DNA from 4 places in the Nocardia sp. NPDC051832 genome. Region 1 is predicted to be linked to each of the others. Evidence: riboswitches for the same ligand, from Rfam matches in the RefSeq annotation. Region 1 holds a riboswitch; each other region holds the start of a gene.
What was found. Region 1 has a riboswitch for cobalamin ahead of AB0M14_RS03795 (CbtB-domain containing protein). Riboswitches for the same ligand answer to the same signal wherever they lie in the genome.

Region 1 (7,696 bases):
ACCGTGCTGAGCCCTTCCCGGCGGCCGAGCAGGATGGACGGCGAGACCTTCTCGACGATGCTGCGGATGAAGCCGCCGGGCACCGCGCCGCCGTCGAGCGCGTCGATGGTCGCCTTCACCGCGCCGCAGCTGTCGTGGCCGAGCACCACGATCAGCGGCACGTTCAGCACCGCGACGCCGTATTCGATCGAGCCGAGCACCGAGCTGTCCACCACATGACCCGCGGTGCGCACGACGAACATGTCGCCGAGGCCCTGGTCGAAGATCAGCTCGGCGGCCACGCGGGAATCGCCGCAGCCGAACAGAATGGCGGAGGGATGTTGTCCTTCGACGAGCTTGGCCCGGTCGGCAGCCCCTTGGCTAGGATGCAACAGCGTTCCGCCTACGAAACGCTCGTTGCCTTCGCGCAGAGACTTCCAGGCGCTGATCGGATTGGAATCAGGCATAGCGTCCATTGTGCACAAGGCAATGGATTACCAACCAGTCCGCTGCGTTACGGCACGGCAAATATCGACTCGCCGCGGTGCGGCAGGGATGGTGAAGTGATCGACGCCGAGGTGTTGCTGGACTGGTACGCCGAGACCGCCCGCGACCTGCCGTGGCGCCGCCCCGGCGTCACCGCCTGGCAGATCTTGATGAGCGAGATCATGCTGCAGCAGACGCCGGTGGTACGCGTGCAGCCGATCTGGCTGGAGTGGGTCGCCCGATGGCCGGTGCCGTCGGCGATGGCGGCCTCCTCACAGGCCGAAGTGCTGCGCGCCTGGGGCAAGCTGGGCTATCCGCGCCGGGCCCTGCGACTGCACGAGTGCGCGCGCGTGCTCGCCGCCGAGCACGGCGACGAGGTGCCCGCCGAGGTGGACGTGCTGCTCGGACTGCCGGGCATCGGGGCTTACACCGCCCGCGCGGTGGCCTGCTTCGCCTACGGACAGCGAGTGCCGGTGGTGGACACCAACGTTCGTCGCGTGGTGGCGCGGGCGGTACACGGGCGCGCCGAGGCCGGGAATCCCGCGTCCCGCGATCTGCCCGAGACCGAGGCGCTGCTGCCGATCGAGATCGACCGGGCCGCGAAGTTCTCCGCCGCGCTGATGGAGCTCGGGGCGACGGTGTGCACAGCGCGCAGCCCGGAATGCTCAGGGTGCCCGCTGCCGCGCTGCGCCTGGGTCGAGGCCGGGCGGCCCGCGTCGCAGGTGGTGCGCCGGGTGCAGAAGTACGAGGGCACCGACCGGCAGGCCCGTGGGCGGCTGCTGGATGTGCTGCGGGATTCCAGCGGGCCGGTGGAGCGGGTGCGGCTGGATCTGGCGTGGACGCGGGACCCGGGCCAGCGCGATCGGGCGCTGGATTCGCTGCTGGTCGATGGTCTGATCGAGCAGACCGAGGATGGGTTGTTCGCGCTGGCCGGGGAAGGCGGCCCGGTTTCCTGATCCGCCTGGTCCCGGCCGAACGCCGAGGTCAGAGGACGCGGTTGAGGAATGCCTCGACTTCGGCGCGGTAGACCTCGGGCTGGTCGTCGTGGACCAGGTGCCCGGCGTCCGGGACCAAGGTGTAGCTGGCGTTCGGATTGGTGTCCGCCATTTCGCGCATCTGTCCTGGCGGAGTGATGGTGAATTCACCTTCCAGCAGCAGCACCGGAGCCCGTACCGAGCGCCATTCGGTCCAGAAGTCCCGAGTGCCCCACTCTTCGGAGATATCGCGGAAAGTGCTGACCGAGCCGTGTAATCGGTAGCCGTCGGGCCCGTGCTCGAAGGAGTTCAAGAAATACCGGCCCGCGACCGGCCCGAAGAAGTCGAGCATGGCGTCGGCATCCGGGAACGGCTGCGGCCAAGCCTCGATCATGGCGGCCCAATCCGCCGCGGTACGGCCCTGGAAATCGGGAGCGATGTCCTCGACCACCAGCGCGCGCACCCGCTCGGGATGTTGCGCGGCGAACACCCACCCGTGCAGCCCGCCCATCGAATGCCCGACTACCACCATCGGCTCGGCAATGCTCGCCGTCGCCGCCGTCAGATCGGTTACGAAAGCTTCGGTAGTCAGCTCCGCCGGCGTCGGCCGACCGTGCCCAGCCGCGTCGAAGGTGTAAACGTGCCCATACCCGCGCAACCAATCCAGATGGTCCCCCCACGTCCGCGCACTACCCATCAACCCATGCAGCAGCAGAATCGGCACCCCGGCCCCGCCCTCGTCATACAACACCAGCCGCATTCTGCCGCATAAACCCTTGGAGGCGTCCTGACGCCGACCCCGCATTCTGCCGCATTTGCGCGTGGCGGCGTCCTGACGCCGACCGGGCTTAGACTCGGGCCATGGCTGTCGTGAAGATCAACGCGATCGAGGTTCCGGAGGGCGCGGGCCCCGAATTGGAGAAGCGGTTCGCCCATCGCGCGCACGCGGTGGAGGGGTCGCCCGGGTTCCTCGGCTTCCAGCTGCTGCGTCCCGTCTCCGGGGACAACCGGTATTTCGTTGTCACCCAGTGGGATTCCGAGGAGTCCTTCGCGGCCTGGCGGGACGGCCCGGCGCGCGCCGCGCATGCGGGCAGCGGCGACAAGAAGCCGGTGTCGACCGGCGCCGCGCTGCTGGAGTTCGAGGTGGTCATGGACGTTTCCCCCAAATCCTGAGCGCGTTCCCAGATGTCGGATACGCCGGTTGACGGCACCTGCCTCGGGCTGTCACAGTTCGAGGGACAGACGCGAGGGTGATGCGGTAATTCCGGTGTGAAACCGGAGCGGTCGCGCCACTGTGATCCACGCACCGAGTTCTCCGAGGTGCCGGAAAGCCAGACGCCGGCACCCATCGCACGGAACACTCGATGGGGACGCGTATCCCTAGGAGGAACTCGTATGGCTATCGCGCATACCCCCAGCCGGGCAACCGATTCGCTGGCAACCGTGCTCGTCACGGTGGGTGTCGTCCTGCTCGCACTGCTCACGCTCTACCTGGTCGGTTTCGATCAGGGAGCCATCTCGCGCAGCGGGATGTTCATGCATGAGCTGATGCACGACGGACGTCATCTGCTGGGGCTTCCGTGCCACTGAGCGAGAACTTCAAAACCCTGCTGCTTCGTGGCCTGCTGGCCGGTTTGATCGCCGGTCTGCTGGCCGCCACGGTGGGCTACTTCGTCGGCGAACCCAAGATCGACGCCGCGATCGCTATCGAGGAAGCCGCCGCTGCCGCCGAGGCGCCGGGCGAGGCCGGTGGCCATTCACACGGTGACGAGGAAGAACCCCTGGTCAGCCGCGATGGTCAGAAGGGCGGCCAGTTCCTGGCGCTCGGCCTCGCCGGGCTCGCGCTCGGCGCCATTTTCGCGAGTGTCGCGAATGTCGCACGGCGCTACAGCTCGACGACCGGTCCCCGGCTGGCGCTCGCGCTGGCGGTCGGCGGTTGGCTGGCCATCGTCGCGGTGCCGTTCTTCAAGTACCCCGCGAACCCGCCGGCGGTGGGTGACCCGGACACGATCAACAACCGCACCCTGCTCTGGGTGGCCGCGGTGCTGCTCGGATTGGCGGCGGTCGGGGCCGGTACCTATGTGTACAAGCTCCTTTCGGCCCAGCCCGACACCCTGCGCCTGATCGCCGGTGTCGCGGCGTTCGTGCTGCTCACCACGCTCGGCTACGTGCTGCTGCCCGGTGTGGACGAGGTGAAAGCGGACTTCCCGCCGAGTCTGCTGTGGCAATTCCGGGTGGCTTCGCTGACCCAGACCGCGACCCTGTGGGCAGCGCTCGGCCTCGGCTTCGCCGCACTGACCGAATTCGCGGCGCGCGGTAATACCCAGGTACGGGAACCGGCCGCTACCGCAGGCTGATCCGGAACCAGAACACCACGGGCAGTGTCGGTCTCATGACCGGCACTGCCTTTTCCGTTTGGCCCGAAAACCTTTCGCTCGCACCGATCCGGGAACCCGCGCGGGCGCCCCGCGCGGTCTCGCTGGCGTTCGGGGCGCTCGTCGCCGCGCTGCTCGCCGGCGTCGCCGAAGCGCTCGCACAAGCCGCGCTGCTGCTGGAGCGCTCGGACACCGATCTGGGCGGGCTCGCGACCGGCCTCGCCCTGCGCGCCACGATCTACCTGGTGGTGCTGGCCGTGGCCATCCGGATGACGCACGGCGACCGCTGGGCCCGTATCGCGCTGACCTTCGGCATCGGCGTCCTCGGCCTCGCCTCGCTGCTGATCGAGCCGATTCGCGCCGTGCTGTCCGCCGACGACTTCGCCGACCTGTTCGACGGGATCACCGCCAGCGGCGTCGGTATCGCGATCCTCCGCGCCATCCACGTGGCGGCGGTCCTCATCGCGATCCCCGCGATGTACCACCGCACCGCCCGCCCCTACTTCCGCGCCTGAACCGGCCGCATGGCTCCTCGCGTACCGGATCGGGCCGGGACGCGAAGAACCAAGCGGCGGTGTGGTTTACGCGAGGGCCGCGTCGAGCGAGATGGTGTCCACGCCCGCCAGGGCCTTGCTCACCGGGCAGCCGGCCTTGGCGGCGGCAGCGGCGGCGGCGAACCCGTCGGCGTCCAGACCCGACACCCGGCCGCGCACCGTCAGCTTGATGGCGGTGATCCGGAAGCCGCCGGCCGGGTCCGGGCCCAGGGTGACATCGGCGGTCACGTCCAGGCTCTCCGGCGTCCCGCCCGCGTTGGCGATCTGCGCCGAGAGCGCCATCGCGAAGCACGACGAGTGCGCGGCGGCGATGAGCTCTTCCGGGCTGGTCGTGCCGTCGGCGTTGTCCGCCGAACGCTTCGGGAACGACACGTCGAACTTGCCGACGCCGGAGCTGGCCAGGTCGACCTGCCCCGAGCCGTCCTGCAGTCCGCCGGTCCAAGCGGTGCGCGCGGTACGTGTTGGCATCACGGTCCTTTCAGATGATTCGATCTGTCGGCAACGAACCTACTCCGGGCGCTGAGCTCACGGAGCGGTACGGCGGTCGAGCTGTTCCAGCACCAGCGGCCACGCCGTCAGGTGCCGATCGCGCGCCGCCTCGTTCGGAAATCCGGAGTGCCGCAAGCGAAGCCGGATACCGCGCGGCTGGTGCACGAACTCGATGCTGACCACGGTTTCGGCGCCCTCGGTACCGCCCGCCCCGGTGACCCAGGTCAATTCGACGAGGCGTTCCGGTTGTAACCGTAGGAAGCGGCCGTAATGCGGGCTGCGTTTACCCTCGACCTCGGTTTCGAAGAAGAACGGCACGTTCACCTCGGGCTTCATCAGCACCGAGCCGGGCGCGGCGAACCAGATGTCGAAGCCTTGCGTCAGGGCCGCGTAGAGCAGGCCCGGGGACGCCGCCATCACCCGTTCGACGGTGAGCTGGTGCGGTCGGTCGGACAGATCCGGTATCCGAACTGGCTGATCCATTCGACCGACCCTACTCATCACTCGGGATTGGTGACCCGGGCCAGCACGATGCCGCCGAGAATCAGTGCCAGGGAAAGCATTCGGCCCGCACTGAGCGGATCCCGGTGCACCAGCACGCCGAGCCCGATCGCGCCGAGCGCGCCGATGCCGGTGAAGACCGCGTAGGCGGTGCCGACGGGCAGGGTCTGCATGGCTCGCGAGAGCAGGTACACCGCGAACGCGCCGAGCACGAAGCAGACCAGCGTGGGCAGCGGCCGGGTGAAGTTCTCGGTCGGTTTGATGCTCTGCGACCAGATGATCTCCACCAGTCCGGCGAGACCGAGGACGATCCAGCTCATCTCAATACTCCTTGCCCAGCCGCTGGGCCGTCGCCAGCGCGGTCCGGTAGGAATCGTCGTGCTGCACGCGCAGGTGCGCGAGCAGCGGATCCTGGCGCGAGTTGGCCAGTTCGGCGTTGAGGAAAACGGCGTCCTCGACGGCGAAGTGCCCCGCGAAGAAGTCGCGCAGGTAGCGCTCTTGATAGTCGAAGCGTTCCTTCGGAGCGCCCGGCGCGTAGGCGCCGCCGCGGGCGCCGGCGACCACGAAACGAGTGGGGGCCAACGACATTCGCGGGAACGTGATCTGGTCCAGCCAAGCTTTGAGGCTCGCGGGGATCGAGTAGTTGTACATCGGGGTTCCGATGAGAACGACATCGGCGGCGCGTACCTCGGCGAGCAGCGGCTCGACGATCGCCCAGGCGGCGCGCTGGGCCGGGGTCTCGGCCAGCTCCGCCAGCCGATCCAGATCTGTTGCGCCGTTGGCCAATACGCGATCGCAGAGTTCGGTCCAGGCCTCGTCGATGAACGGAACCGGATCGGCCGCGAGGTCGCGGTAACGGTACTGGCCGTCCGGGTGCTCGGCCCGCCAGGCCGCGACGAAGGCGGCACCGAGTTCGCGGCTGAGGGAGTTGCGGCGGGCGCTGGCGTCGAGGTGCAACAGGGCGGTCATAAGATCCTCCATAAGTGGACACTGTGTCCGTTTGATGCTTACGCTAGAGCAGAACCGGACATTGTGTCCACTTATTCCGGAGGTTACGGTGAACGCTATGCACCCAGCGGATCGCAACATGCTCGCCTCGACTGGCGACTCCGCGCCGATCGAGCGGGCGGACGCGGCCCGCAACCGGGGCAAGATCCTCGCCGCGGCGGCGGAGCTGTTCGCCGCGCGCGATCCCCGCACGGTGACCATGGACGACATCGCCAAGGCCGCCGGCGTCGGCCGGGGCACGCTGTACCGGCGGTTCCCGAACATCGGGGCGATCGCGGTGCCGCTGCTGGACGAGCACGAGCGCGTCCTCCAGGAACGGCTGCTGCGTGGCGACCCGCCGCTCGGACCGGGCGCACCGCCCGCCGGACGGCTCGCCGCGTTCTACGCCGCGATGGTCGAATTACTGGACGGCCACGCGCATCTCGTGCTCGGCGCCGAAATCGGCAGCGCCCGATTCGGCACCGGGGCCTACCAGTTCTGGCGGGTGCACGTGCTCGCGCTGCTGCGCGAAGCCGGTGTGCCGGAGGCGGATTCGCTGGTCGAGCCCTTGCTCGCGCCGTTGGCCGCCGAGGTCTATCTGAACCAGCGCGAACGCGGTCTCGGCAACGCGGAGATCATCGCCGGGCTCCAGCGGCTTGCCCATCGGGTACTCGGCGAAAACCGCTGACAGCCTGGCCGCCAGCGGTTTTCGGATGCGCTCAGACGAGGTCCCGGCGCCGGACCAGCCACATGGTCCCCACCGTGAACACCATGAGGTAGACGCTCAGCACAACCAGTGATTCACTACGGGAAAGCAGGTCGAGCACCCCCGGGGTCGCCGGCCCGTCCACGGTGCGCATCGCCCCCGCCAGCGAACCCGCGGCGGAACCGGGCAGATGATCGGTCACCGTCTCCAGCGGTCCGAAGAGACCCGAGACGCCCCGCAGCAGGTTCTCCACCACCAGCACCCACACCAGGCCCAAGCCGACCGCCAGCGCGGGTCCGCGGGCGACGGTGCCGATCAACGCTCCCGCGAGCGTCCACATTCCGAGAATCAGCACGCCGGTGAGAATTCCGTGCAGCGACGCGGTCAGCGCCGGCAGCGCGAGCGACTGCGACTGCGACACCGCGATGAGCGCGGCCACCGCCAGGTCGGCCAGGAAGGCCACAAGCACCAGCGACACAACCACCGCGGCCAGGCTCGCCACCACCCCGCCGATCGCGGCGCTCCGCGACGGCCCCTGGGTCAGCACCGTTTTCCAGGTACCCCACCCGTAGCCGCTGCCCAGTACCAGCGCCCCGAGAATCAGCATCAGCGCACCGCCGAACATCGCCATGCCCTGGGTGAACA
Region 2 (7,696 bases), on a different contig from region 1:
TGCCCGCGACGATCGCGGCGGCCTTGCGGTCGGATTCGACGAGCAGGGCGTGGGCGGCGCCGCGGGAGAGGGCTTCCAGGCCCAGGGCGCCGGAGCCCGCGTAGAGGTCGAGGACGCGGACGCCCTCGAGATCCAGACGGGCGTCGATGGCGCTGAAGAGGGCCTCGCGCACCCGGTCCGAGGTGGGCCGGGTGCCGGCGGGCGGTACCCGGAGGCGCCGCCCGCCCGCTGCTCCCGCGACGATGCGCGTCATTCGGCGGCAGCCCCCGTGACCGCCAGTTCGACCAGCAGGTCACCGCCTTCGACCTGCTGCACCTTGGCGATGGCGACCCGCGCGACGGTGCCGGCGCGGGGTGCGGTGATCGCGGCCTCCATCTTCATCGCCTCGATGGTGCCGATGGTGTCGCCGGCGGCGACCGCGTCGCCTTCGGACACCGCCAGGGTGACGACACCGGCGAACGGCGCGGCGAGGTGGGCGGGGTTGGTCTTGTCGGCCTTCTCCGCGACCGGGACGTCACTGGCGATAGACCGGTCCCGCACCGCGACGGGGCGGAGCTGGCCGTTGAGAATGCACATGACGGTGCGCATGCCGCGCTCGTCGGGCTCGGAGATCGCTTCCAAGCCGATGAGCAGCGTGACGCCCTTCTCCAGCTGAACCCGATGCTCCTCGCCGTGGCGCAGGCCGTAGAAGAACTGGTTGGCCGACAGCCCGGAGGTGTCGCCGTACTTCTCGCGGTGCGCCTCGAATTCGGCGGTCGGGCCGGCGAACAGCAACCGGTTCAGGGTGCTGCGCCGCTCCAGCGAGCTGCCCGCCAGACCCGCCTCGTCCGCCGCGGAGAGTTCGGTTTCCGGCTTGGCGGGACCGCGGCCGGAGAGGGCCTTGGTGCGGAACGGTTCCGGCCAGCCACCGGCCGGGGTGCCGAGTTCGCCACGCAGGAAACCGATTACCGAATCGGGGATGTCGTAGCGGGCCGGGTCGGCGGCGAACTCCTCGACGCTGACACCGGTGCCGACCAGCGCCAGCGCGAGGTCACCGACCACCTTCGAGGACGGGGTGACCTTGACAAGGCGACCCAGAAGGCGGTCTGCCGCAGCGTATTTCGCTTCGACCTCTTCGAACTGGTCCCCCAGGCCCAGTGCGATGGCCTGCTGGCGCAGGTTCGAGAGCTGACCGCCGGGGATCTCGTGGGTGTAGACCCGCCCGGTCGGCGCGGGGAGCCCGGATTCGAAGGGCGCGTAGACCTTTCGCAGCGCCTCCCAGTACGGCTCCAGATCGCACACATTCTGCAAGTCCAGGCCGGTATCGAATTCACTGTGCGCGGCGGCGGCCACGATCGCCGACAACGCGGGCTGGCTGGTGGTGCCCGCCATCGCGGCGCTGGCCCCGTCGACCGCGTCCGCGCCCGCCTGCCACGCGGCCAGATAAGTCGCCAACTGCCCGCCCGGGGTGTCATGGGTGTGCACGTGCACCGGCAGATCGAAGTTACTACGCAGGGCGGTAACGAGTTTCGCGGCCGCGGGGGCGCGCAGCAGACCGGCCATGTCCTTGATCGCGAGCACATGCGCGCCCGCGTCGACGATCTGCTCGGCCAGCTTCAGGTAGTAGTCCAGGGTGTAGAGGGTTTCGTTCGGGTTCGACAGGTCACCGGTGTAGCTCAACGCGACCTCGGCCAGGGTGGTGCCGGTTTCGCGGACCGCGTCGATGGCCGGGCGCATCTGGTCGACGTTGTTGAGCGCGTCGAAGATGCGGAAGATGTCGATACCGGTCGCCGCGGCCTCGGAAACGAAAGCCCGCGTGACCTTTTCGGGGTACGGGGTGTAGCCGACGGTGTTGCGGCCACGCAACAGCATCTGCAAGTTGATGTTCGGCACCGCCTCACGCAGCGCGGCCAACCGCTCCCACGGATCCTCATACAGGAAGCGCAGCGCCACGTCATAGGTCGCCCCGCCCCAGCATTCGATGGACAGCAGCTCCGGGGTCATCCGGGCGACGTGCCCAGCCACGGCGATGAGCCCGCTGGTCCGCACCCGCGTCGCCAGCAAGGACTGGTGCGCGTCGCGGAAGGTGGTGTCGGTGACCCCGACCGCCTTCTGCTCCCGCAACGCCTGCGCGAACCCGTCCGGACCCAAACGCAGCAGCTTCTGCCGCGAACCGTCCGGCGGCGGCACGCTCAAATCGATGGCGGGCAGCTTGTCGTGCGGATACACCGTGCTGCGACGCTCACCGTGCGGCTTGTTGACGGTGATGTCGGCCAGATAGTTGAGGATCTTGGTGCCACGGTCCGCGGACCCGCGGGAGGTCAGCAGCTGCGGGCGTTCGTCGATGAACGAGGTGGTGACCCGGCCGGCCTTGAAGTCCGGATCGTCGAGCACCGCGAGCAGGAACGGGATGTTGGTCGTGACGCCGCGGATCCGGAACTCCGCGAGGGCGCGCCGAGCCCGGGCCGCCGCCGCGGGCAGGTCCCGGCCGCGGCAGGTCAGCTTCACCAGCATCGAGTCGAAGTAGGCGCCGATCTCCGCGCCCAGGTTCGCGCCGCCGTCCAGGCGGATGCCCGCGCCGCCCGGCGTGCGATAGGCGGTGATCCGCCCGGTGTCGGGGCGGAAACCGTTGGCCGGATCCTCGGTGGTGATCCGGCACTGCAGCGCCGCACCCCGGATGGACACCGAATCCTGGCTCAGGCCAAGCTCTTCCAGCGACTGCCCGGCGGCGATACGCAACTGCGACTGCACCAGGTCGACGTCGGTGATCTCCTCGGTCACCGTGTGCTCGACCTGGATGCGCGGGTTCATCTCGATGAAAACGTGGTTACCGCGCTCATCGAGCAAGAACTCCACGGTGCCCGCGCAGCTGTAACCGATCTGGCGAGCGAAGGCGACCGCGTCGTTGCAGATCCGCTCGCGCAGCGCCGGATCCAGATTCGGCGCGGGAGCGAGCTCGATGACCTTCTGATGGCGGCGCTGCACCGAGCAGTCACGCTCGAACAAATGCATGACATTGCCGTGCTGATCGGCCAGGATCTGCACCTCGATATGACGCGGATTCACCACCGCCTGCTCGAGGAAGACCGTCGGATCACCGAAAGCCGATTCCGCCTCGCGCGAGGCCGCCTCGATCGATTCGCGCAGCTGTTCGGGCGCGGCGACCCGGCGCATACCGCGCCCGCCACCGCCCGCGACGGCCTTCACGAAGATCGGGTACTCGAGCTGTTCGGAGGCGGTCAGCAGCTCATCGATGTCGGCCGACGGCGCGCTGGACTTCAGCACCGGCAGCCCGGCGGCCTTGGCCGCCTCGATGGCGGTGGCCTTGTTGCCCGCCATCTCCAGCACCTCGGCCGAGGGGCCGATGAAGGTGATGCCCTCGCGGGCGCACGCGGCGGCCAGGTCGGGGTTCTCGGAGAGGAAGCCGTAACCGGGATAGATCGCGTCGGCGCCGGCGGACTTGGCCGCGTCGATGATCGCGTCGATGGACAGGTAGGCCCGGACCGGGTGTCCCTGCTCACCGATCTGGTAGGACTCGGCAGCCTTCAGACGATGGACCGAATTGCGGTCCTCGTAGGGAAAGACGGCGACCGTCCCGATGCCCAGTTCGTAGGCCGCGCGGAAGGCGCGGATGGCGATTTCGCCGCGATTGGCAACCAAGACTTTCGAGAACATTGACCCAAGGTACCTGGCGCAGAGCACAGCTCCGACACGGATACGGGCTTCGCAGTCATCTTCACAACCGGGCCTAGCACGGTTGCGAAGTTGCGGAAATCGTGGCGTCACATTTCCGTGCCCGGTGTCCGGAATATTTGCGGCGCGGCTTATGCTGGACAACGCAGCTGGTTTCTCCAGTGCGCGACGAGTTGGAGCCCCGACGTCACGCATCGGAGTCGAGATCTTTCCGGTACACCGGGGATCGAGAGGGAACCCGGTGAGAATCCGGGACTGTCCCGCAGCGGTATGCAGGAACGACCGCCGTCAACCAAGCACTGGAGTGATCCGGGAAGCGACGGCCAGTAGGTGAGCCCCCCACCCCGGGGGTCGGCCAGAAGGCCCGTGCCCGCAAGTCCGAAGACCTGCCAGTTGTGCCGGATACGCCGTATCCGGCGGCCACCGCCTCGTGGAATGGGCGCGCGGACCACCAGTGCAGACATCTTCGGGCTCCCCTACGGCCCGTGCGATGTCTCCCGGTGCTGCCCGCCCGAATGGCGATGGTTCACGACCGACACAGCACTGGAGCACAATCGTGACTGTCAAATCTCCTTTCACCGCAACGGTTCTCGGGCTTCCGCGAGTGGGACCTCGTCGGGAACTCAAACGCGCCACCGAGTCCTACTGGGCCGGGCGTTTGGACGCCTCCGGCCTGCACGGGGTCGCAGCGGACCTGCGCCGCCGGCAGTACGCCGAATTGGCCGCCGCCGGAATCGATTCGGTGCCCGTGGGCACCTTCTCCTACTACGACCAGATGCTCGATACCGCGGTACTGCTCGGCGCGTTGCCGCCGCGGGTCGCCGGTCTCGCGGATCCGCTGGACCGGTACTTCGCCGCCGCGCGCGGTACCGACACCATCGAGCCGCTGGAAATGACCAAGTGGTTCGACACCAACTACCACTATCTGGTGCCCGAAATCGGTGCGGACACCGTGTTCTCGCTGCACCCGGAGAAACTGCTGAGCGAGCTGGCCGAGGCGATCGCGCTCGGCGTTCCGGCCCGGCCGGTGGTGATCGGGCCGCTCACCTTCCTGAAGCTGGCGAAGGCGACCGGCGGCGCGGTGCTGGATCGGCTCGACGAGCTGGTGCCGCTGTACCGGGAATTGCTGCGGCAGCTGGCCGCCGCGGGTGCGCAGTGGGTGCAGATCGACGAGCCGGTGCTGGTCACCGATCTCGATGACGCCGAAATCGAGCTGGTGCGAAGCACTTACAGCGCGCTGTCGGCCGGCGACGATCGCCCGGCGATCCTGGTCGCCACCTACTTCGGGCAGCCGCGGGCGGCGCTGAGCGCGCTGGCGGACACCGATATCGAGGGCGTCGCAGTCGATTTCACCGCCGCCGAGCCCGCCGAGGTGGTGGCGGTGCCCGCGCTGGCCGGCAAGCTGCTGGTCGCCGGTGTGGTCGACGGACGCAATGTCTGGCGCACCGACCTCGATCGGGCGCTGGCGTCGCTGGGCACCGTGCTCGGTTCCGCGGCGGCGGTCGCGGTGTCGACCTCCTGCTCGCTGCTGCACGTGCCCTACACCCTGGCCGTCGAAGCCGGCCTGGACGACCAGCTGCGGTCCTGGCTGGCCTTCGGCGCGGAGAAGGTCGCCGAGGTGCGGCTGCTCGCCACCGCGCTGCAATCGGGCACGGAGGCGGTCGCCGCCGAATTGGCCACGGTCCGTGCGGCGCTGGACACCCGGCGCAACGATCCGCGACTGGCCGACCCGCAGGTGCGGGCCCGGCTGGCGGCGCTCGACGCGGATGCCGACCGGCGCACACCGGCCGACGAACGCCGCGCGCTGCAAGCCGCGCACCTGGACCTGCCCAGCCTGCCGACCACCACGATCGGCTCCTACCCGCAGACCTCGGCGATCCGGGTGGCCCGCGCGCTGCTGCGCAAGGGCCAGATCGACCAGGCCGAGTACGTCCGCCGGATGCGCGCCGAAATCGCCGATGTCATCACGCTGCAGGAGAAGCTGGGCCTGGACGTCCTGGTGCACGGCGAGCCGGAACGCAACGACATGGTGCAGTACTTCGCCGAGCAGCTCGACGGTTTCGCCGCCACCGAACTGGGCTGGGTGCAGTCCTACGGCACCCGCTGCGTGCGCCCGCCGATCCTGTTCGGCGACGTGTCCCGGCGCGAGCCGATGACCGTCGACTGGATCACCTACGCGCAGTCGCTCACCGGCAAGCCGGTCAAGGGCATGCTCACCGGCCCGGTGACCATTCTGGCCTGGTCGTTCGTGCGCGACGATCAGCCGCTGGCCGACTCGGCCGCACAGGTCGCGCTGGCGATCCGCGACGAAACGGTGGACCTGGAGGCGGCGGGCATCCGCATCGTCCAGGTCGACGAGCCCGCCCTGCGCGAGCTGCTGCCGCTGCGCGCCGCCGATCAGCCCGGCTACCTGGACTGGTCGGTGCGGGCCTTCCGCCTGGCCACCTCCGGCGTGGCCGACACCACCCAGGTCCACACCCATCTCTGCTATTCGGAGTTCGGTGAGGTCATCGACGCGATCGCGGGCCTGGACGCCGACGTGACCTCGATCGAGGCCGCGCGCTCGCACATGGAGGTGCTCGACGACCTCAACGCGGCGGGCTTCGACCTGGGTGTCGGGCCGGGCGTGTACGACATCCACTCGCCGCGGGTGCCGAGCGTCGAGGAGATCACCGCCTCGCTGCGAGCGGCGCTGAAAGCCGTTCCCGCCGAGCGGCTCTGGGTGAATCCGGACTGCGGGCTCAAGACCCGCGGGCCGGTCGAGGTGGAAGCGTCGCTGCGCAATATGGTCGCGGCCGCGCACGCCGTTCGCTGATCCGGGCGACCGGCCGCAGGGCGCCTGCGGCCGGTCCGTTCCCGCGTTGCGGGCTTGATTATGACTGACTGGTCATTCATAATCAGAGGCATGCCGAAGATCGTGGACCGAGCCGCTCGCCAGGAGGAGATCCTGGACGCGGCGGCGAAAGTATTCGCGCGCAAGGGGTTCGCCGCGTCGCGCATCGAGGACGTGGCCGCCGAAGCCGGAATCGCCAAGGGCAGCGTGTACCTGTACTTCGAGAGCCGGAACGCACTGCTCACCGGGGTTTTCGACAGCTACGCCGCGAAGGCGGCGCAGGTGCTGACCGAGCTGGGCGCCGGTTCGCCGCTGGAACGGCTGAGCCGTCTGATCCGCGCGACCCTGGAGCTGCTGGCCGCCCACCCCGATCACGCCCGGGTGCTCTTGGATGTGTGGGCCTCGAATCCGCCCATCGACATGGCCGGCATGTATCGCGAATACCGCGGCGCCATCGCGGATCTCCTGACCGAAGCGGCCGCCGACGGCGCACTGCGCCCGGGCATCGGCGCGCCCCACGCGGCGGTGATCGTCGGCGCGATCGAGGGCTGCCTGGTCCAGGCCCTGGTCGACCCCGCGCTGTCGCTGCGCGACCTGACCGAACCTGTCCTGCAACTCTGCGTCGAAGGGATCCGGACATGACACTCACCGATCGCCTGATCGCCCCGGACGCCAGCCGCGGCGAGGCCACCTGCGGCTACAGCGCGGCGATCCTCGGCGCCTCCCTCGTGCTCGTCCTCGGCCTGCACGCCGACCTGACCGGGTGGCGAGTCGCGATCCTCACCCTGGTCGCCTTCGACATGTTCGGCGGCGCCGTGGTCAACTCCACCTGCGCCGCGAAACGCTGGTATCACCGCCCGGGCCGGACGGCGCGGCATCATCTCGGCTTCGTCGCGATCCACATCCAGCCGTTCATCCTGGCCTTGGTGGTGCCCGGCTTCACCTGGCCCACCGCCGCCGCGATCTACGCCACGGCCGTGCTCAGCGCCCTCGCCGTGACCGTCGCCGCCGAACCGCTGCGCCGCCCGATCGCCTTCGCCACCACCGTTTTCGGCATCCTGCTCAGCACCAGCATCCTCACCGTGCCCGCTGTCGCCGCCTGGTTCGCGCCGATCCTGCTGATCAAACTCCTGATCGCCCATCTGCTCCCGGAAGAGGCCGCGCGCTGATCACCCACCGGCGCCCGCATCG
Region 3 (7,696 bases), on a different contig from region 1:
CCCAGACGGACCCCGAGTTGCTTCAGCATCTCGCGTTCTGGCGGCGGAAGTTGCAGGAGTACATCCGGACCGGGGACCCGGGTTCTGTCACCGAGGGGCATGAGCAGGTGCGGAAGTTCCGGTCCGAGGCGATCAAGCGGGGGCTCATTCCGCCTACGAACCTCGATTTCTGACCGATGCCGGCTGCTCCGCTTGCCGCAGGAACCGAACGTTGACGTGTGCCGGCGGCGCGAATTAGGTTCAGCTGATGCCGGTCGAGGAGGACAGCAGCGGATACCGCTGGCGTGATGCGCCCGCTGACCAGCTGCGGAGCGAAGTGGCCGAAGGGTTGGGCAGGTTCTCGCGGCGCACCGCCGATCCCAGTGGCCGTAAGGCGGCGGCAGTGCTGATCGCGATTGCCGATCGCGCGGGGGAACAGGGTATTTGGCTGACCGAGCGGTCGCCGGGACTGCGCGCCCATGCGGGGCAGTTGGCCTTGCCGGGCGGCAAACTGGATCCGGGGGAGGACGCGGAAGCGGCGGCCTTGCGGGAACTGGAAGAGGAGCTGGGCATCACCGCGCCCCGCTCGACGGTGCTCGGGCTGCTCGACGACTACCCGACCCGCTCCGGCTATGTGATAACCCCGGTGGTGGCGTGGATCGGCGACGCGCCGGCGCCGACCCCGAACCCCGCTGAAGTGGCTGTGGTGCACTGGATTCCGATCCCCGACCTGGACGTCGACCCGCTTTTCGTCGCCGTGCCCGGGTCCGACCGCCTCGCCATTCAACTCCCGCTGCTGGGCGGCCACCTGCACGCCCCGACCGCCGCGATCCTGTACCAATTCCGTGAGGTGGCCCTCCGCGGCCGCCCCACCCGCGTCGACCACATGGACCAGCCCCGCTTCGCTTGGGAGTGAGCTAATCGCCGCTACGCGTCGAGAACCTGCGCCTCGCGGGTGACGACGGGCGGCAGCACCGACCAGGGGAAGTTGATCCAGCGGTCGGTGCGCTTCCACACGTATTCGCAGTCGACCTCGGAGTGCGGCTTCTGATAGATCACCGCGCAGCGCACCTCGGCGACCTTGTCGGCGCAGAAATCGCGCACCAGTTTCAGCGTCGCGCCGGTGTCGGCGACGTCATCGGCGACCAGCACCCGCGCTCCGGCGAGATCGACCGCCTGCGGGACGGGCGGCAGCATGACGGGCAGGTCGAGACGCTGGTCGACGCCGGTATAGAACTCCACATTCATGACGTGCAGGTTCTTGACGTCGAGCGCGTACCCGAGCGCCCCCGCGACGAACAGCCCACCTCGGGCGATGGACAGGATGAGGTCCGGCTCGAACCCGTCGTCGGCGATCTCCTCGGCAAGCGCCCGGCTCGCGGAGCCGAACAGCTCCCAGGTGAGTTCTTCCCGATCCGACATCTGCAACTCCTTCGGTGCTGGTGCAAAGAACCTAGACCACGCGCGGATCGCCCAGCCACTCATCCCGGCTGTAAGCTGACTTCGGCGGCAGTGCCTTCTGACAGGCTGGCTGCGTGTTGACGTCGGTCAGCCACGCTCCGTTCGCAATTTGTGCGACGAGCGGATCGAATTCCCCTTCTCCCGGTTTGCCGGGCACCGGACATTTCGTCCACCTTCCGAGATCGATCGCCGCCGCATCGTGAATGGAGTGAAAGCCTATGAGTAACAACCCGATTACCGAGGGCGCCGAGCGGGCGATCCTCGAGGACATGCTCGATCGCAACCGTGCGGCGCTGATCGAGACGGTGCGCGGTCTGTCCGAGGCCGACGCGCGCCGGCGTCTCGTCTCGTCGCTGACCTCGCCGATCAGCTTGCTCAAGCATGCCGCCGCGGCGGAACGTATCTGGTTCCAGCGGTTTTGGGCGGACCTCGAGGAATCCGAATGCGATGGGTACTCGGCTCGCGACGAGGGCACCTTCGCCGTCGGCGCCGACGAGTCCCTGGGCGAGGTCATCGCCGAGTTCGAGCGGGCGAGTCAGCGATCACGGGTGATCGCGTCCCGCTTCGACCTCGACGACACCAAGCACAATCCCCGCGAGGGGACCGTCAGCATGCGATGGACATTGCTCGCCATGATCCAGGAGTTCGCCAGGCACGCCGGTCACGGCGATATCCTGCGCGAGCAGATCGAGCGGCCGCTGCCCGGTCAGGTCACCGCTGCACCTTCGTGAGGTCGGTGAAACCGTCGACGCCCAGTTCCGCGCCGATCGCGGCGACGGCGTCGACGAGGGTCCGATCGCCCAGCTGCGGCCAGCCTTTCAGGGGGATCGGACCGCCGATCTGCTCGCGCAGATCGTTGACGTACTCGTCGATGTAGCGGATCGCGGTGCCGAGGGTGACGGTCTCGCCGCGGAAGTTGACGAAGGTTTCCTCGAGCGCGGGCATGGTCTTGCCTCCTGGGATGGGTTTGCCGTCGATGAGTGCTTGCACGTCGAGACGAAACGCGGCCATGTCGATGCCGAACGGGTCGATCTTGCCTTCGCTGCTGTACTCCCAGTGCGCGACGCAGTCGCCGGCGTCGCGCCCGAGGTGCCGCAGGATCGCGGCGCAGCCACGCTTGTAGGCGTCGAGTTGCGCCGCGGTCCAGTCGCTTCCGTCGCCGCGGGACACCGCCTCGATGCCGATCACATGGAAGTTGGCATTGTCGGTGGGCCAGCCGGGATGTGAGCCGCGTCCGGCATGCCAGCACACGCCGACGGCGATCACCCGATAAGTGCCGTCCCGTTCCAGCACCAGCTGCGCCAACGGTCCGTCGAGGTCGGGCCGCCCGTACTGGACGATGCGCCAGTCGTTCTCGCCGCCACCACCGGTGTGATGGCACAGCACGCCCCGGATATCACCGAAATCCCCGTGCCCGCGGTCGCGCCACCCGTCGTGCTCGACCACTCGCAGGCCTGCGGCGCGTAGTACGTCGGCCAACCAGTGCGGATCACTCACGCTTAACCTCCTTCACTGCGATCCCAGATTTTCTGGGGCGCACTGAATTCGATGCCGCAACGCGCCTGGCGTTCCCGGAGGCGAATTCTGGAGATCCCTGTACGATGTCTCCGCTAGCTACCTGCTAGCGAATCTCGACCAGTTCCAGCCCTGCCAGGAGTCCGATTCGAGGTCGGCGCGAATCGCGGCGGCGATCTGGCTGCGCCGGGGTTCGGGCATGCGCTCGAGGGCGGACAGTGCGTCGGGGGACAGGCTGCTCAGATAGTCGAGATCGAGGTCCGTTTTCACCTCGCGGCCACCGGTTGTCTCGACGGTCTTGCCGGACAGCCAGCGCTCGATATTCTGTTCGGCGATAAGGCCTTCCGGGTTTACGCACGCCAGAAGCAACAGGGTCGAGGCGGCCGCGCCGACCGCGGCGCGCGGCACCCAGTGGCGGCGCAACCGCACCAGGCTGGCCAGTACCAGCAGGTAGACGAATCCGACCCAGAGCTCGAAAACCTCTACCAGCAAACGCAATACGGTGAATCCGTACGCCTGTTGATAAGTCCACATGCGGTGCAGTGCGGAGGCGACGATCACCAGGGTGAGCACGCTGACCGCCGAGATCAGGATTCGCAGCCAGCGCCGTGCGGCCGCGGATTCCTGTGCGGCCCAAGTCTGTACGGCCGCGATGACGGCGAGAGTGAGCATGCTGACGATGGACAGCTGCCAGAACCCGCTGCGCGCGTATTCCGCGTAGGTCAACCCGGACGTGCGCTGCACATACCCGTTCCCGCCGAAGAGCACCGCCAGCTGAGTGGCTACGAAGACCGTGAACAACACCGTCAGCGCGCCGAGCGGCAACGCCCACTCCAGCCGCGACCAGCGCCGCCGAATGATCCGCGCGGCAACGGAATGCGATTCTCCGGCCGGGAGCGGCGGGGCGGCCAAGAGGTACAGCGCACCGGCGACAGCGAGCGCCGCGACGGTGCCGACGAACACCCAGCGCGCCCCCGTAGCGCCGTCGAACTGCGGTGTCACGCTGTCGATGAGTCGCGCGAACACCGCGTCCGCCCCGGCCAGCAACGGAATGAACACCGCCAGCAACACGACGGTCACCAGCGCCGACCATCCCACCCGCTGCGCCGCGGAGGACTTGCGCGCCGGCAGCCGCTGGATCCCGTGGTACAGCCACGGCATCGACTCGAACGCCGACACCGGGACCGCGATCAGGTCGTACATCAGCCCATTCGCGGACCGCCGCACCACAGCCAGCGATACGGTCACCGCCGCACCCAGCGCGCACAGCACGAACAACCACTCCGCCGCGCGCACCGCGCCGACGGCCAGGAGTCCCACCGTGATCGCTGTCCACCACGCCACACCTGGCCAGCGCCGCGGCGACTTCTCGCCCGGCGATGTGTCTTCCGCTGTCGCACTCGGGGATTCATCCGGTGCCTCGGCGGGCGCGCGACGGGCCATGCGGTCGACGGTGTACACCGCGCCGATGCCTGCCACACCGGCCAGAACCCAGCCGAGCCCCGGCCGATCGAGCGGGACGAGCACCGCGGCCGCGATGCCCGCGAGCACGATCGCCAGGAGCGCACCACGTGGCATGGGCACACGCACCGACTTCGGTGGGAGGCGCTGTGGCGGTCGTATTACCGGGTTAGTGCGCTTCGGCTGGAACGGGCCGCCGACGGGCGCTGCGGCGATGCCTACGATCGGCGACGGGACGCTCCAGGGCGAAGGCGGGGTCTCGGCGGATGTCGCTGCCCTGTCGCCGTCGGTGTTGGGTTCCGGCGTCTGCGCCACCTCCGAGCCGCCATCCGCTGCGGGCGCAGGCGAGCTTGGCGTAGCTGAACTCTCTGTATCCAGCTGGTCGAGCGGGCTCGGTTCTGGTTCTGCCGCAGCGGGATCCGCTGCCTCGAGGCTCTCGGCTGCCGCCGCCCGGGGTGCGAGGCGTTGAATCGGCAGGACCGGTGGGCGTTTGCGCTTGGGGCGAAGTGGCGGCGCCGAGGCCGAACTATCAGCGGAGTCGGGCGAAGAGTCGGACATCGGTGCTCTCTGTTTGATCATGGATCCGGGTGCGGACAATGCTTTTGATCTAAGTCGGCACCCGTGGAGAATTTGTGACGTTGCCGCGCGGACCTGGTGGCAATCGGGCTCATCGCATCCTCGTTGCCGGTGCGGCGGTTCGGCCGCTGTAGGGTCGGTACCCGGCGTAGGGAACACCGGTGCGAATCCGGGGCTGTCCCGCAACTGTCACCGGGGAGCAATCCGCCGATTCATGGTCACGACCTGCCCAGGTTGGAAGGCCGGCGGAGGTGTGTCGATCCGGGAGCCAGGATACCTGCGCCGGAGGTATCGGGATCCACCCACGAGGATGGCAATGAACAACTACACATCGGATCGGCCTGGTCTCGGCCGCCGGAAGTTCCTGCTGGGCAGTGCGGGAGCGTTCGGCGCTGTCGTGCTGGGCGGAATGATGACGGGCTGCGGCTCCGAAAGCGGACCGGCGGGTGCGCCGCTGGGTCCACCGCGGACGGGCGGGCGCTTGCGCTCGGTGATCGCCGGACGGTCGGCGAGCGCGGACGTCCTGGACCCGCATCAGGCCGGCAGTTCGGCCGGCGGCGCCGTGTCCAAGAACGTGTGGGACAAGCTGGTTGCCTACAACAACGACCTGACGTTGCGGTACCGGCTGGCCCGGTCGCTGGAGCCGAACGCCGACGGCAGCGAGTGGCGCATCAACCTGCGCCCGGGCGTGGTGTTCAGTGACGGCACCCCGCTGACCGCGCGCGATGTGCTGTGGAGCTTCCAGCGGATGCTCGATCCGGCCAAGAAGTCCTCCGGAGATCTCTCGGTGGTCGACATGTCGCGCACCCGCGCCGACGGCGACCTCGGCGTGGTGGTGTCGATGAAATCACCGCTGGCGGACTTCGGTTCGGTGCTGGCGGGCTGGTACTGCTACATCGTCAAGGACGGCACCGGCGTCATCGACGGCTCGGCGCTGCCGGTGGGCACCGGACCGTTCGCGCTGGCGCGCTGGTCACCCGGCGACCGAACCCTGTTGCGGCGCAACGAGCGGTACTGGGACGGGGCGGTGCTGCTGGATGAGGTCGAGATCATCCAGATCGCCGAGACCGAAGCCCGGATGAACGCCTTCCTGTCCGGGGAAGCCGATGTCGCGCACGAGATCTCGTACTTGCAGGCGCGCACGCTGTCGAGCGATCCGAACACCACCGTGGTGGTTCCGCCCGCCGGTTTGATGGGCGCGTTCCAGATGCGGGTGGACACCGCGCCTTTCGATGATCCGCGGGTGCGGCAGGCGATGCGGCTGGCGGTGGATCGGCAGGCCATGGTCGACTCGGTGTATTACGGCTACGCCGAGGTCGGCAACGACATCTACGGCAAGGGCGCGCCGTTCTATCACGACACCCTGCCGCAGCGGTCCTACGATCCGCAGCGGGCGCGGGAACTGTTGCGCGAGGCCGGCAAAGAGAACCTGACGGTGACGCTGCCCACGGCCGACGGTATGCCGGGCATGCTCGAGGCGGCCACCTTGTACGCCGAGCACGCCAAGGCCGCCGGTATCACCATCAAGCTGGAATCGGTCCCGGCCGACACCTACTTCTCTCAGGTCAGCGGCAAGGCGGCGCTGTCCCACATCGGCTGGTGGAACTACAGTCTCGACTACTTCTACGGCCAGACGATGACCAGCGCGTCACCCAGCAACGGCACCGGCTGGCGGCGGCCCGGCTGGGACGCCACCTTCGCTCAGGCCCGCGCCGCCATGGATCCGCGGCGCCGCACCGAGCTGTATCGGCAACTGCAGGAAGAACTCTGGAACGAGGGCGGCTACATCCTGCACAGCTTCGCCAAGCGACCCGATGCGGCGAAGAATCATGTGGGCGGCGTGCGCAACGGCGTGCCCGGCACCGACGACTGGGCGAATTACGCGACCACCTGGCTCGCCGAGCAGTGATCCGCCGGTCGTGATCGCCTATGTCGTGCGGCGCGTCGGCGGCGGCATCGGAGTGCTGTTCGCCGTCGCGCTGGTCGTTTTCGTGTTGTTCGAGGCGCTGGATTCCGATGCGGCGACGGTCATCCTGTCGCGCGCGGGCGGCGGCGATCCCACCCCGGAGCAGCTGGCGGCGCTGCGCACCGAACTGGGCCTGGACCGGCCCGCGCCGGTGCGTTTCGCGGACTGGCTGATCGCCTTCGGGCAGGGCGATTTCGGGAACTCGCTGATCTCGGGCCGCCCGGTCGCAGATGTGCTGCTCGGGCGCGCCACCAATAGCGTTGCGCTCGCGCTGATCACCGCCGCACTCTTGATCCCGGCGTCGCTCGTGCTCGGTCTGCTGGCGGGCGCACGCGCCGGCTCCCGGACCGACCGGGTCATCAGTGTGGGCGCGCTCGCCGCGGAATCGGTGCCCTCCTTCGTCTTCGGTGTACTGCTGGTTGCGACAGTGTCGCTGTCGCTGCATCTGCTGCCCGCGGTCTCACTGCTGCCGACCGGCGCGAGTGTGTGGGGCCGTCCGGAGATCCTGGTGCTGCCGGTGGCGTGCCTGCTGATCGGGCTGGCGCCGCATCCGGTGCGGATGGTGCGGGCGCAGACCGCCGAGGTCATGGCCAGTCCGTACATCAAGACGGTGCGGCTCAACGGGATCGGCGGCCCGCGACTGATGCTGCGCCATGTCGCCCCCAATGCGGTGTCGGCGTCGATTCACCCGCTCGCGGGCTCGGTGGTCGGATTGATCGGCGGGGTCGCGGTCGTGGA
Region 4 (7,696 bases), on a different contig from region 1:
ACGGGTCCTGGCTGACATAGCCGAGCACGGTGCCGCGCACCGCGCGAAAGTCCTTCCCCGCCAGTGCGACACCGTCGATGAGGACCGTGCCGTCGACGCGCGCCGTGTCGTCGAGGGTGCCGAGCAGCGCGCGGATGAGAGTGGTCTTACCGCTCCCGCTCGCCCCCACCACCGCCACCGTCTCGCTACGCCGCACGGTCAGCGAGACCTCGCGCAGCACCGGCGCGGACCCCGGATACGCGACTGTCAGCCCTCGGAGCTCCGCGATCGGCGCGTTCATCGCTCGCTCCCGAGCCGGTCCGGCGAGCCCGCGACCCGGTCTCGCGCACCTTCGAGCCGATCCCGCGAGTCAGCGACCCGGTCTCGCGCACCTTCCGCGAGCAGATTCGCCGCCGCCGCCATCGCCAGGATCGCCACCGCGGGTGCGATCAGCAACCACGGTGCGGCCGTGAGGAATCGGCGCGCGTCACCCAGCATCGCGCCCAGTTCCGCTTCCGGCATCTGCACGCCGAGACCGAGGAACGACAATCCGGCCAAGGCCACCACGATGCCGCCGAGTCGCAGCGTGGCCACGATCAGAAAGGGGCCGAGCACGGCGGGCAGCAGGTGCCGCACCCCGATCGCGGGCCTGCTCACGCCCGCCACCCGCGCGGCGATCACATAGGGCCGGGTGCGCGCCGCCAAGGTCAGCGCCCGTGCGACGCGAGCGTCGGCCGCCCAGCTCGCGATCACCAGTGCCAGTAGCAGATTCAGATAGCCGGGGCCGAGCAGACCGACCACGGCCAGCGCCAGGACGAGTCCCGGGATGGCCAGGACGACGTCGATCACCCGGGACACCGCCCGGTCGGGCCGGCCGCCGTAGAGCCCGGCGCCCAGCCCGACGAGCAGGCTGATCGTCGCCGACCCCGCCAGCACGAGGAACGCCGACAGCAGCGACAGCCGCAACCCGTTCAGCACCCGCGAGAACTGGTCCCGGCCGTACTGGTCTGTCCCCAGCCAGTATTCGGTACTCGGTGCGACCAGCTTGTCCCCGTAATGCGGCTCGTTCGGCGGGTACTGCGCCAGCAGCGGCCCCACGATCGCGAGTACCAGCAACAGACCCAGCAGCACGGCCCCGGCACGCACGGACCCCGTGAGACGAACACGGGCCGCCCTCGGCGTACTGCGTTTCAGCGGCCGACGCAGCCAAGGCGAGCGATTCGCGCGGGCACCGCGATTCGGCAGTACCTGCCGCGACGACCAGCAACCCACGCGGGCACCACGATTCGGCAGTACCTGCCGCCACCACCATCGATGCACACGGGCACCGCGATCCGGCGGTAGCTGCGACACGGACCGGCGATTCACGCGGGCACCGCGATCCGTCGATCGATCACCGCGGACAACAGGTCGGCGGCGAGACTGGTGAGCACATAGCTCGCCGTGGCGAACACCGTGAACGCCTGGATCACCGGAAGATCCCGCGTCTTCACCGCCGTGACCACGTACGAACCCAGCCCCGGCCAGGTGAAGACCGTCTCGACGACCGTCGCCCCGCCGATGAGCACGGCGGTCCCGACGGCGAGAGCGTGCAGCGAGGGCACCGCACTGTTGGGTAGCCCGTGCCGCCAGAGGATCCGCCACCGGGAAGCGCCGCGCGCACGCAGCACGGCGGCGGTCGGCGACTCCGTGAACCCGAGCAGATTCGCCCGCAGCAGCCGCGACCAGCTGTCGGACAGGCCGACCGCCAGGCAGATCGCGGGCAGCCACACCTGCCGCCAGGTGCCGTCCAGCGCGGCCTTGCCGACGCCCATTCCGACCACGAACACCTGAATCAGCAACATTGCCACCACGAATCCGGGCACCGAGGCGAACACCAGCGCCAGCCACCGGGTGCCGTGATCGGGCCAGCGCCGGGGATACCGGGCCGCGAGCACCCCGAGCGCGACCGACAGGGCCAGCGCGAGCACCAGCGAGGTGACCGCCAAGGTCAGCGTCGCGGGCAGCCGGTCGGCGAACTCGCCCGACACCGGCCGCCCCGACACGAACGACAGCCCCAGATCGCCGCGCAGCACACCCCACACCCAGTGCGCGTACTGCACGGGCACCGGCTGGTCCAGGTGCAGCGTCTGCTCCAGCGCGCTGATCTGCTCGGGCGGTGGCTCCGGAACACCCTGTGCGACAAGGATCATGCGCGCGGGGTCGCCCGGAGCCAACGGCATCAGGGCCCAGATCAGCACGCTGGCGCCGAGCAAGGTCAGCAGTGCTTCGACGACCCGGCGGCGCGCCAGGACGAATACTCGCATCGCCGCGCTATTTGCCGGTCTGGCTGGTGAGGTGCCTGCGCACGCTCGACACCCGGTAGTCGGCCCACTCCGGACCCGTCACCACGGTGAAGTACTTGAAGGTGCCCGCGACCACATAGGCCTGCTCCCGCACCAGGATCTGCTGCGCCCGCTCGAGCAGCGCGTCGCGGCGCGCGGTATCGAACTCGCCGCGCAACTGTGCGCCGATCGCGTCGATCTCCGGGTTCGCCACGCCCTGCGCGTTCGAGGAACCACCGGTGGTCCAGCGCACCAGGTACGGCTGGATCGGGTCGGCGGTGCCCGAGAGCGAACCACTCAGCGCCACCGACGATTCCCACGCGCCCGGATCCTTCTTCACCGCGGCGGAGTCCTCGGCGTTGTCGATGCGCAGCTCGAAACCGGCGCGCGCGACCTGGTCCTGCATCGCGATCGCGACATCGTTGGTCTCCGGGCCCTGAGCCTGGGTCACGAAGCGCACCACCAGCCGCCGGCCGTCCTTGGACCGGATGCCGTCCCCGCCCGGCACCCAGCCCGCGGTGTCGAGCAGACGTTTCGCCTCGTTCAGGTCGTGCACCTGACTGTCCACCGCGAACGACATGGTGGGCGGGTACAGGCCGGTGGCCGCCGCGAACTGGCCATTGCCGACGTCGGCGGCGATGCCCCGGTAGTCGATCGCCGCGGTGAACGCCTTGCGCACAGCGGTATCGGTGAAGATTCCGGCTTTCAGGTTCATCTCCACCAGCAGCGACTGCAACGCGAGTTCCGAGGACAGCACATGCATGTCCTTGTCCCCCTTCAGTTCCAGCTTGGCCGACGTCGACGGGTAGAACGCCATATCGGCCTCGCCGCTGCGCACACCTGCCAGGCGGGCCTGCTCGTCGGGCACGACTCGCACGGTGATCCCCTTCAGCGGCGGCGTTCCCTCCCAGTGCTTCTGGTAGGGGGCGAGCACGAGGTTGTCCGGCGTCCACGCGGTGATCGCGTACGGGCCCGAATACGCACCGGCGCCCACGATCTTGGCCGAGTCGCCGCCCGCGGCGTCCATCGCGGCGACGTCGTAGATCTGTAAGGAGTTGTCCCGCGCCGCGAGCGCGGCGGGCACCATCGCGTTCGGCGCCGGCGTCGTGATCACGACCTTCTCGCCGTCGGCGGTCACCGTCGTCGCCTGGTCGAGATACACCCGGGCCGCGGCGGATCGGGCGATCTGCCGGCTCAGCGCCGCGGCCACCGCCGGGGCGTCGACCGGCTTGCCGTTCTGGAAGGTGACGCCCTTGCGCAGCGTCGCGACCCAGCGGGTGTCCCCGTCGCGGACGACGGACTCCGCCAGCCACGGCGCGACCTCGCCGGTTTCGGTGATCTGGAGCAGATTCTCCGCCACGCCCCAGTCGAAGAGCCAGTTCGTGCCGGTGCCGATCGGGTCCAGACCGGCGATCTTGTAGGAGTTGTAGATCGTCAGGGTGCCGTCACCGGCGGCGCGCAAGGCGCGCGCGGAAGACGCCGCGCCGCCGTCGTTCTCGCCCGCGCAACCGGTGAATACCAGGGCGACCGCGAGCAGTCCCGCCAGGGCGGCAGCGGCCCGGGAACGGCGCTGTCGCCCGGTCCCGGGCGCATGGTCGGATAGCCGCGCGGCGCTGGGCCGGCGGCGCGTAAGCACTCGCATCGTCATCCTCGTGAAGCTCGGTCCTGAAACGGCGCAGGTATCCTGGCTCCCGGATCAACGCTCGCCTTCGGCCTTCCAACCCAGGAAGGTCGTGGCCATCAGTGAAGGTCTGCTCCTCGGTCACAGTTGCGGGACAGCCCCGGATTCGCACCGGTGTTCCCTGCGGGAGTGAACCTAGCAGCACGCGGCCACCGGCCGTTCAGCCGGTGATCAGCGGCGCACCCACGATCCACTCGTGCCCGAACGGGTCTCGCACCCGGCCCTGCCGGATTCCGTAGGGCTGATCCGCCACCTCGAACACGATCTCGCCGCCGGCCGCGGCCATCTGCTCGGCCAGCCCGTCGGGGTCGTCGACGATCACGCTCAGCAGCATTCCGGCCCCGCCCCGGTCGACCGTGTCGGCGTCCTTGAGCTGCAACAGCACGCCGCCGGGCAGCTCGAGCTCCGCGAACACCACGCGCCCGTCCCCGTCGTGCCGCTCCCCCGGCACAGCGCCGAAAACCTTGCAGTAGAAGCGAATCGCCTCGTCAGCGTCTGCCACGACCAGCTTCGGTGTGATCTTCTCGATATGCATGGCCCCATCCTGACCCGTCCCGCGCGCCGCGGCTTGGACGTTTGTCACCTCCCGGCGTCCGTGGCACACGAGCACGCGCCGGACCGTGCGGAACGGTCCGGCGCGTCAGCCTGGGCGGGGCTACTTCGGCGGTGCGGGCACCATCGGGTCCTTGCAGGCCGGGAGTTCCGGCGGGCACGGGGCCAGGATGGTGGAGAAGTACTGGTAGGCCGAGAACAGCGCGAGTGGTCCGCCGACGGTGAGCAGGCCGACCATCGCACCGACCGCGCCGAGCGTGGCCGCGCCGAGGACGCAACCGGCGATCGTCGCGCCCACCCAGGGCAGCAGCAGGGCGATGACGGGGCTGGCGATGGTCGCGCCCGCCGCGCCGCCGACCAAGCAGCCGATGCCGCCACCGAGCACAGCGCCGACGATCGCGCTGATCGAACCGCCGATGGTCAAGCGCTGAGCCAATACTCCGAGCGCGCCCTGATCGCGCGGGGTGAACGATTCCGCGACCGTGTGCAACGCCTGATCGGTGCTGACCACGTCGGCCGGTTGCACCGCCGCGACCGGGATGCCGCCTTCCCGGGACGGGGTGAGAAACGCTGTGTTGCCCTCGATCCGGGCGGCGATCGGGTACGCCATGGCGTCGATGCGGTAGGTCAGCGGGACGGCGGCGACGGGAGTGTCCTGCGCGTCGGTCACGACGAGCTGATCACCGACAGTCAAAAGTTTGCCGTCGCTGGTGGTCAGCACCGCGGCGTCACCCTGGCGGCTCACCTCGTAGTGCACCTCCTGCTGAGCCGGCGCGGGCGCGGCGTTGGTGACGCCGGCGCTGACGCCGAGGGCCACGGCCGCGAGCGCGGCGGTCACTACTGATCTGTGCAATTTCATCGAGAACCTCATCGTTGAATTTCAGGCTGGTCGTGACGCCGGACTGCGCCACGACCGCAGGGGTGGACTATTTACTGGTGTTGATCACGTCGCCGGTCAGCGTCCAGTGGTCGCCCTCGAACCGCTGGATCCGCATGGCTTCGATCGGGAACGCGTCGCCGGGGCCGGTTTTCATGGTGATACCGGGCAGCAGCAGGTCGACGGCGACATTGTCGAGGGCGCGCACCGCGTCCCGGAGTCCTTCGCGGGTGGGGCATTTCGCCGCCGCCATGGTCTTGTGGAAGCTCTGCGCCATCGCCCACCCGACCGCGGTGTACTGGTTCGTGGGGTCCGCACCCGGCGCGTATTGCACGACTTTCTCCCGGTAGGTGCGCATTCCGCCGTCGCCGGCCCACTGCGCGTCGGCGGGGTCCTTCATGAAGGCGACCGACACCACGCCCTGCACGTTCTGGAATCCGACCGGTTTGAGCATGCTGACGGTGTTCGCCACCTGCGCGAGGATGTGCAGCGGGTTCCAGTCGGTGTTGCGGGCCTCGGCGGCCAGCGCCTGGGAGGCGAACTTCGGGGTCGAGAAGTTCAGCAGCACATCGGCTTTCGTGTTCGCCAGGTTGCGCAGCTGCGGTTCCACCGAGGGATCGGTGACCTCGTAGCTCTGCTCCCCCACCACCCGGACGCCGCTGCCGGCGATCGCCTCGGTGAAGCTGGTCAGCAGATCCTTGCCGAAGTCGTCGTTCTGGTAGAGCACCGCGACGGTCGCGTCCGGGCGCTGTTCCCGGACGTAGCGCGCGAAGGCCTGCCCCTCGGCCCGATAGCTGGGCTGCCAGCCGATCGTCCACGGATGGTCGCCGTCGGTGCCCCATTTGGTCGCGCCGCCCGCGATGAAGGCCTGCGGCACCTTGCGCTGATTCAGGTAGTCCCACACCGCGGACGAGGTCGCCGTGCCGAGCGTGGAGAAGACCGCGAACACCTGATCCTGTTCGACCAGCCGGCGGGTCTCCTCCACCGTCTTCGGCGGCTGATAGCCGTCGTCGCGAACCAGGTATTCGACCTTCCGGCCGTTCAACCCGCCCTGCTCGGCGTTGACGTAGTCGAAGTAGGCGCGCACGCCCTTGGGGAGTTCGCCGTACGCGGAGGCGGGTCCGGACAGTGGGTAGACGCCACCGAGCTTGATGCTCGCGTCGGTGATCCCGGTGGTCTGCTGGCCACGGCAGTCGCCCTGGCCGACGGTGCCGCCGTCGCCGTCGCGGCCGCCGCAGGCGGTGACGGCGAGCAGGACCGCCACCGCCGCGCCGGCGGCTCGGATCACCGTGCCGCGCATCGGCTTCCGGAGCGGGGATATTTCGAGCATTCGGCCTCCTGCCCGCGTTTGAGACGCGGGAAAAACAATCCTTGCGGGACCGCGACTTCCGCGGTCCGGCCTGGTCAGGTGGTCAGCGTAAATTCGCTGGTCAGCGCGCGCATCGGCCCCGGAAGCCCAAAGTCGGGCCGCGACATTGGCCTGCTGGGACATGGTCCGGAGCGGCCCCGGTCGTGTTGACACGCCAGCCGTGGCGATGAAGTATCCGCGTATGTCAGCTGGGTCACATTCGGACAGCACGGTGTATCCGGACGAAGTACAGGCCGAGCGCAAACGGATCATCGGCAGCGCCTACGCGCACGCCGAGGACATCGCCGATGCCGGGCTGTCCTCGATCCTGGCGCAGATCCCCAGCTACGCGGGACGTGATCGCGCTTTCGAGGCCGATGTGCACGACCAGCTGACCCGGCTGTGCCGGTCCGGCCTCGGCGCGTTCCTGGATCACCGCAAGGTCACCGCCAACGATGTCGCCTACGCCCGCCAGGCCGCGGCGCGGCGCGCCCGGGCCGGACTCACCCTCGTCGACTACATCGCGGCGTACCGGCTCGGACAGCAGGCGACGTGGAAGTCGTTGCTGTCCTTCGCGGGTGAGTCCGAGGCCGGACGGCAGGCCGCGTTGTCGATCGTGGTGCCGCTGGCCCGCTACAACGACCTGGTCAGCACCGAGGCGGCCAATGCCTACCTGGAGTTCCAGCGCTCGTGCGGGCCCGACGCGGGCCACGAGAACCTGGCGCTGCTGGAAAGCTTGCTCACCGGCGCGCTCCCCGAGCACGGGCCGCAACTCGCCCGGGCCAGCGCCCACGGGATCGGCGCGGAGAGCACCGCGGCCATGGTGCTGGTCACCGCGACCGTGCTCGGCCGCCCGCTGCGCGAGGATCAGGACGGAACCGACAGCGAGGCAAGACAACTCGCGGCCACGGCGCTGGCCGGGGTCGGCGTCAACG

Region 2: linked by a shared signal. The riboswitch ahead of metE (5-methyltetrahydropteroyltriglutamate--homocysteine S-methyltransferase) and the one ahead of AB0M14_RS03795 (CbtB-domain containing protein) in region 1 are both predicted to bind cobalamin.
Region 3: linked by a shared signal. The riboswitch ahead of AB0M14_RS25475 (ABC transporter substrate-binding protein) and the one ahead of AB0M14_RS03795 (CbtB-domain containing protein) in region 1 are both predicted to bind cobalamin.
Region 4: linked by a shared signal. The riboswitch ahead of AB0M14_RS31195 (ABC transporter substrate-binding protein) and the one ahead of AB0M14_RS03795 (CbtB-domain containing protein) in region 1 are both predicted to bind cobalamin.

What each region holds. Positions count from the first base shown of each region.
Region 1 covers NZ_JBFAYL010000001.1:885,667-893,362, forward strand. The annotation lists gene AB0M14_RS03775 (carbonic anhydrase) at 1-446, opposite strand, end outside; gene AB0M14_RS03780 (A/G-specific adenine glycosylase) at 543-1,421, shown strand; gene AB0M14_RS03785 (alpha/beta hydrolase) at 1,450-2,190, opposite strand; gene AB0M14_RS03790 (antibiotic biosynthesis monooxygenase) at 2,301-2,612, shown strand; cobalamin riboswitch at 2,644-2,801, shown strand; gene AB0M14_RS03795 (CbtB-domain containing protein) at 2,835-3,029, shown strand; gene AB0M14_RS03800 (CbtA family protein) at 3,020-3,796, shown strand; gene AB0M14_RS03805 (hypothetical protein) at 3,832-4,329, shown strand; gene AB0M14_RS03810 (OsmC family peroxiredoxin) at 4,396-4,836, opposite strand; gene AB0M14_RS03815 (SRPBCC domain-containing protein) at 4,894-5,340, opposite strand; gene AB0M14_RS03820 (multidrug efflux SMR transporter) at 5,358-5,678, opposite strand; gene AB0M14_RS03825 (NAD(P)H-dependent oxidoreductase) at 5,680-6,327, opposite strand; gene AB0M14_RS03830 (helix-turn-helix domain-containing protein) at 6,425-7,033, shown strand; gene AB0M14_RS03835 (ABC transporter permease) at 7,065-7,696, opposite strand, start outside.
Region 2 covers NZ_JBFAYL010000002.1:295,714-303,409, reverse strand. The annotation lists gene rsmD (16S rRNA (guanine(966)-N(2))-methyltransferase RsmD) at 1-253, opposite strand, end outside; gene AB0M14_RS11135 (pyruvate carboxylase) at 250-3,654, opposite strand; cobalamin riboswitch at 3,868-4,081, shown strand; gene metE (5-methyltetrahydropteroyltriglutamate--homocysteine S-methyltransferase) at 4,229-6,487, shown strand; gene AB0M14_RS11125 (TetR/AcrR family transcriptional regulator) at 6,578-7,147, shown strand; gene AB0M14_RS11120 (hypothetical protein) at 7,144-7,674, shown strand.
Region 3 covers NZ_JBFAYL010000003.1:1,663,269-1,670,964, forward strand. The annotation lists gene AB0M14_RS25445 (hypothetical protein) at 1-173, shown strand, start outside; gene AB0M14_RS25450 (CoA pyrophosphatase) at 248-895, shown strand; gene AB0M14_RS25455 (phosphoribosyltransferase) at 907-1,401, opposite strand; gene AB0M14_RS25460 (DinB family protein) at 1,659-2,171, shown strand; gene AB0M14_RS25465 (N-acetylmuramoyl-L-alanine amidase) at 2,152-2,937, opposite strand; gene AB0M14_RS25470 (DUF4173 domain-containing protein) at 3,055-4,533, opposite strand; cobalamin riboswitch at 5,104-5,292, shown strand; gene AB0M14_RS25475 (ABC transporter substrate-binding protein) at 5,309-6,901, shown strand; gene AB0M14_RS25480 (ABC transporter permease) at 6,912-7,696, shown strand, end outside.
Region 4 covers NZ_JBFAYL010000005.1:370,207-377,902, reverse strand. The annotation lists gene AB0M14_RS31210 (ATP-binding cassette domain-containing protein) at 1-280, opposite strand, end outside; gene AB0M14_RS31205 (ABC transporter permease) at 277-1,125, opposite strand; gene AB0M14_RS31200 (ABC transporter permease) at 1,344-2,285, opposite strand; gene AB0M14_RS31195 (ABC transporter substrate-binding protein) at 2,293-3,945, opposite strand; cobalamin riboswitch at 3,960-4,148, opposite strand; gene AB0M14_RS31190 (VOC family protein) at 4,145-4,519, opposite strand; gene AB0M14_RS31185 (hypothetical protein) at 4,640-5,395, opposite strand; gene AB0M14_RS31180 (ABC transporter substrate-binding protein) at 5,463-6,743, opposite strand; gene AB0M14_RS31175 (helix-turn-helix domain-containing protein) at 6,964-7,696, shown strand, end outside.